2 regions of the Parabacteroides sp. AF17-3 genome follow, and region 2 is predicted to be linked to the other one. Evidence: riboswitches for the same ligand, from Rfam matches in the RefSeq annotation. Region 2 holds a riboswitch; the other holds the start of a gene.
The links. A riboswitch is a leader RNA that binds a small molecule or an ion and turns the genes downstream of it on or off. The one in region 2 is predicted to bind thiamine pyrophosphate.
Positions count from the first base shown of each region.

Region 1: it holds a riboswitch for thiamine pyrophosphate, as region 2 does, so the genes downstream of both, thiD (bifunctional hydroxymethylpyrimidine kinase/phosphomethylpyrimidine kinase) here and DWW91_RS14240 (TonB-dependent receptor) in region 2, are expected to answer to the same signal.

Region 1 is NZ_QTMM01000005.1:284,628-287,796, forward strand. It holds gene DWW91_RS08840 (thiamine phosphate synthase) at 1-579, opposite strand, end outside; gene DWW91_RS08845 (thiamine phosphate synthase) at 570-1,166, opposite strand; gene thiD (bifunctional hydroxymethylpyrimidine kinase/phosphomethylpyrimidine kinase) at 1,168-2,013, opposite strand; TPP riboswitch at 2,034-2,131, opposite strand; gene DWW91_RS08855 (AAA family ATPase) at 2,301-2,849, shown strand; gene DWW91_RS08860 (DUF5686 family protein) at 2,977-3,169, shown strand, end outside.
Region 2 is NZ_QTMM01000010.1:29,599-32,767, reverse strand. It holds gene DWW91_RS14245 (SusD/RagB family nutrient-binding outer membrane lipoprotein) at 1-1,299, shown strand, start outside; TPP riboswitch at 1,437-1,552, shown strand; gene DWW91_RS14240 (TonB-dependent receptor) at 1,616-3,169, shown strand, end outside.

The DNA.
Region 1 (3,169 bases), on a different contig from region 2:
GCAGATTCCTCCGATTGCAAATATCGGAATTTTATAGCCAGCCTCCTTACATTGCTGCACTATTTTTCTGTATCCTTCCAGACCGAGAACGGGACTGAGTTTCTTTTTCGTTTCTGTATAACGGAATGGTCCAAGGCCGATATAGGAAGCTCCTTGTCCGACAGCACGCTCGATATCTTCAAAGGTATTGGCGGTGGCGCCGATATAGAAGGTTTCGTCCGGAAATAACTGCTCTTTTGCCATTTCCCATGCGGCGGATACTGATATATCTTCTTTCCCCAGGTGAACAGCGTTCGCCCCGCATCTCAAAGCAATCCGTGCATTATCGTTTATACAATAGATGCATTTGTTTGTATGCTCATTGATTAGTTGCCCGATTTCCCTGGCTGTAAAAATATTCATGTTTCCTTTCATCCGTAGCTGTACCCATGAACAACCGCCGTCAAGAACCATTTTGACTTCTTCCCGTTCCGTGTATTTAGAAGTACCGTGGGTTATAAACATCAGGCGTTCACCACTGCCCTGTGGAATAAATTGTCCTTTATCTTCGTGCTTGCGCAAATGATATTCTATTGCCATATATCCAGTTGTTTGTATCGTTTTATTATAGATGTCTCGTTTATTACAGAAGGGGCCTTGCCCCACAAAGCTCCCAGAATGGCAGCTCCACCGAAATGTAAGGAGGCAATCAGCGGAATGTTCTTTTCTTCTATTCCACCCAGGGCAATTACCTTTTCGTTGATTATGCCCGAAGCAGCCGCCTCCCGTAATCTCTCCATCGGAAAGCCGTTTCCGTATCCCTCTTTGGATATACTTTGAAAGATGGGGCTCAGAAATACATAATCCAACTGTTTGTTATCCTGCACTTCCTGCAAGGAATGGCATGAACGGCTTATGCTTCCGGCAAAACCTTCCGGCAGGGTATTATTCCGGCTGTTCAAATGGATTCCGGCCAACCGGTATCCGGTTGTGAGTTCGAAATGCTCGTGCAACACAATCCGTGAATGATATTCGGCAGGGATAGCATCCAGTAAGAGACGAAACCTGTCGATGTCGCTTTGGGGTTTGCGCAGATGTAAACGCTGCATTCCTTCCCTGAACAAATGGGTTATTATCCGGCTTTCCCCTTCAAAAAAGAAAGGAGTTGTGATTACGAACAGCTTCATACTATCCTTTTATCTCTGTTTTTACTAAAGGAACCGGAGCGAAGAAATGGTTCAGGGGACCATGCCCGTGTCCTGTCCGTACATCTTTCCCTTCAGTAATCGCTTTTGTTATATACTCTTTAGCCAGTCTGACGGCATCCGGCAGGCTCTTACCCAAAGCCTGGTAAGCGGCAATAGCAGAAGACAACGTACAACCGGTGCCGTGGCCGTTGGTCGTAATTACAGTTTCCGCCGAAAGCCGGAGAGGGGATGCCTCCGATACATATAATATATCAGTCATCTCTTTTCCTTTTAAATGCCCTCCCTTCATTAATACGGCACGGCAACCTAAAGACAGCAACTTCTCTGCCGCCAGGCACATCTCTTTTTCGGAAGTTATCTTCATTCCGGACAGGAATTCAGCTTCGTCGATGTTGGGAGTGACCAGCGATGTCCGTTTGAACAGTTCCCGGACAATGATGTCTATGGCATCATCCTGCAATAATTTATTACCGCTGGTCGAAATCATCACCGGGTCCAGGATAATACGCGACGGTGAATAAGTATCGATTGCATTTACGACGATTTCTGCCGCCGTTTTATTATGCAGCATTCCTATTTTGACAGCATCGATGGTAATATCTTCAAAAACCGCATCCAACTGGCCTTTCAAGACTTCCGGAGAGATGGCTTGTATGCCTCTGACACCTTGTGTGTTTTGGGCCGTAATGGAGGTGATTACGGAAGCTCCGTAAACTCCCAATGCAGAGAATGTTTTAATATCTGCCTGTATCCCGGCTCCTCCGCCGCTGTCGGAACCAGCAATGGTTAACGCAGTCGGATAACGATATAATGTATCTGTTTTCATATTTACACACGAAAGGAGGGAAAAGCCTTGTCTGTCTTTCCTACGGCGGCATTACCCGCATCAGGTTCACAGGGTATAATCTCAGCCCGTTTACAGTATGGCACCCCTTTTCGTGTACAAAGGTAGAAAGATTGATAAGAGAAAACAAAAGTGAAATGTTAAATTTAAGAGTGAATTGATAGGTTTAAAAAAATAATCCAGTATATTTGCATCTACAATTCCGGTTATAACAGCTTTTCTTCCGGGTTGTATTTCCTTTTGGCATAATAGTCATAAAAAGACAAATCATGTTGATAAAAACAGGCTTGTATGTTATTACCGGTGGACCAGGAACGGGTAAAACATCATTAATTGAAGAACTTAAAATAGTTGGATATCAAACAGTAAAAGAAGTAGCACGGGATATTATCAAAGAACAACAGCAACAGGGTGGAGACGCATTGCCCTGGAAAGATACCGTTTTATATACCAGTATGATGCTGGAACGTTCTGTTGAATCATATCTGGCTCATAAAGAAAATGAAGGCATATTATTTTTTGACAGAGGAATCCCTGATACACTGGCATATGCAAGGTTGATTGGGTTAACCGACCGGAAAGAAATAGAATTGGCAGTCGATAAATACAGGTATAACAGGCAGGTATTCATACTTCCTCCCTGGGAAAATATATATCATACGGATAAAGAACGTAAACAATCATTTAATGAAGCGATAGATACATATTATGTAATGAAAGATGTCTACAAAGATGCAGGATATACATTGATTGAAGTCCCGAAACTTCCCGTTACGGAAAGAAGGAATTTTGTTATTAGTAGTATAAATTCATTTTAAAACATCTATTTTGGGTCTTTTAAGTGAGATTTGTTGTCAATTGGAATATAATCGGTTCAATTTGGAACATTCATAAAAAAGAATCTGTTATAATTTTGCGGAGTTTAACGAGGGAGTTAATAAAATAATGGGGAAAAAGATTGTTTTTATTCTGGCACTTGTTTTGGTTGCATTTGCATCAAAAGCCCAGAACACTATAATAAGTGGAATAGTAACGGACTCTATTACAGGAGAAACGTTACCATATGTTTCAGTTATACTGAAAGGTACAACTATCGGGACAACGACTGATGATGACGGTAAGTTTACGTTGACTACCT
Region 2 (3,169 bases):
GTCACCCAGTACAGAGTATTGGAAACCGAATTCAATAACCTTCCGGAAGAAGAAAAAGAAGACTATCGTATCTTCTTCTTGCTGGGACGTACGGTAATGGAAGAACAACTTTATGAAGTTTGTTCCTCCTGGGGTGGAGTACCATTCTCTGAAGCCGGCACATTATGGGCAACAGGAGACGTAGAAGCATCCAAACCGAAATACGACTCGGATATCGATTTGTATAGAATGATCCTGAGCGACCTGGACGAAGTCAACACATACCTCAACGGCCGTTCGCTTACAGCCAATGCCAGTACTTACCTGAATGCAGAAGACTATGTGAACAACGGTGATATCACCTTATGGCGTAAATATGTGAACTCCCTGCGTTTACGTGTAGCTACTCACCTGGCTTCTAACGGCGACCTGGTAAGTGAAGCACGTGCTGCGATCAAAACCATGTTGGAAAATCCCGGTACTTATCCGATGGTAGATCTAAACTCTGATAATATCACAGTGCCACAAACCGACGATGACCAGTTTGATTTTGACCGCGACCTGCAAAACGCAATCGAGAATTCAACTTACAACCGCATGTCCGGCCCAATGCAACGCGCATTGAATGCCAACACCAATAATCCGGACCCACGTTTGGAAGTCTTGTATGACAGTAACTGGAATAACGAATATATCGGCCTCGATCCGTCTGAAACACTCACGGAACAGGAAACGAATATGAGTATCTCTACACATGGTACGGCTAAATATTACGCAGCCCTGGATACATCGACCTTCACCCGTAACCCCGGATTCCCGGGACTCTGGATGACAGCAGCCGAAGTTGCTTTCATGAAGGCGGAGGCCTATGCTAACAACTGGGCTACCGGTAATGCCAAGAGCGAATATATCAACGGTATAAAACTTTCCACTGAATTCTATTTCGATTTGAATTCAACCGGTACCTACCGTGATCCGTTAACTCCTCCCTCAGCAGCCGAAGTTGAAGCATATGCTGAAACACAATGGGACGCCAGCAATCCGCAAAAGAGTATCCTGACACAGCGTTGGATCCATCACGGTGCTATCCAGGAATATGAAGCATGGAATGTTGTCCGCCGTACCGGATATCCGGAAATTTATTTCAAACGCGACCCGCAGTCTGTCGCAACTCCGCTTCCTCTGGACCGCATCCAGTATCCGGCTGACGAAAAAGACTATAACTCAGCCAACCTGAATGCCCATCTGGGAGGTAAGGAAGACAGCTGGTACGCTCCTTTGAACTGGATGAAGAGCAATTGGTACACCACTGTTGAATAACAAATAAACAGAGATATATCCACAGTAAATAATTACAACATAATTGATGGAAAATTGTGGAGTCGAAACCGCCCCGAAGTGATTCGCGGCGGTTTTTTCCATTTGTACAATTCCCTGACTTTTCTTATCTTTGTGCCCCGAATACAAAGGGGTGCTTGCCACGTACCGATACAGTACGTGCCGCAGGCTGAGATTATACCCATATTACCTGATACGGATAATGCCGGCGAAGGAAATTGTAAAACATGGTATACTTCTTCACACAACACACCTCTCCTATTCACTTATCAGGTTTTTAAACATTAAGGTAAAAAGGATGAAAAGTGTATTGATTATCTGTGCCGGATCTCTGGCAACATTCGCAGCAGCGGGAAACCGTCCCGACCCTGTCGATTCTCTCAAAATTTCACGTGACTTATCGCTGGACGAAGTAGTCGTCACCGCCACCAAAGTAGCCAAAGGTACTCCGGTGGCTTACAGCGAAGTATCCAAAGACGAACTCAGCCGCAAAAACGATGGCCAAGGTATCCCCTATCTCATCTCCCAATCCCCTTCCGTCATCATGACTTCGGACGCCGGGACAGGTATCGGCTATTCGGGCTTCCGTATCCGCGGCACAGACGCCAACCGCATCAACATCACGGTCAACGGCGTACCGGTCAACGACTCCGAGTCTCACACCGTTTTCTGGGCCAACATGTCCGATTTCGCATCTTCCGTCGATAACATACAGATACAACGGGGAGCCGGGACATCGACCAACGGAGCCGCCGCCTTCGGTGCCACCGTCGCCATGCAAACGCAAAAGCCGGACCTGAAACCGTATGCCGAATACAGCCTTTCGGCAGGTTCGTTCGGAACCGTCAAAAACTCAGTCAAAACAGGAACCGGGTTACTCCGGGATCATTTCGTTTTCGACGCCCGCTACTCCAACGTCCAAAGCGACGGATACATCGACCGGGCAACAGCCAATATGCACTCTTATTTCGGCTCAGCCACCTATTACGGCGACAACACTCTGGTCCGCTTCCAGACATTCGGCAATATAGAAAAAACGTATCAGGCCTGGAACGGTGTCCCTTCCATTTACCTGGACAGCGACCGGACTTACAACCCTTGCGGAGAATATAAAGAGAACGGCGTTAAAAAATTCTACGACAACCAGACAGACAATTACCGGCAGCAAAACTACCACCTGATGGCAAGTCAGCGACTGAGCGACCTGTGGAATATGAACCTGACACTCCATTACACACATGGAGAGGGATATTACGAAGACTATAAGCCCAATGAAGAATTTACAAAATACAAACTCCCCGAGTCTTATATTAACGGGAAAGGCGACACAATCGTCAGTTCCGACCTCGTCCGCCGTAAATGGCTGGACAACGACTTTTACGGTATCGTTTACAGTGCGAACTATCGTTCCGAACGTCTCCAGATGAGCTTCGGTTCAGCTGTCAATAAATATGTAGGCGACCATTTCGGCCGTGTCATGTGGGTCAAAAATGCAGAAGCACTCCCCTCGCCTGACTACGAATATTACCGTAACAGAGGGAACAAACTGGATTATAACTTTTACGTAAAAGGCAACTACCGGTTCCACCCCTACCTGAACGGATACCTCGACCTGCAATACCGTGGCATCCATTACACGATCAAAGGAAGTGACGACAATACCGGTAAGGAAATCTACGTCAACAAAAACTGGAACTTCTTCAACCCGAAAGCCGGTATCAATTTCCAGAAAGGCGGTCATAATGCTTTCGTCTCTTTCTCCGTCGCCAACCGTGAACCCAATCGAGACAATTTTACGGAAGCCGCAGTCAACGAACGTCCTACTCACGAAACACTCTACGACTACGAAGCC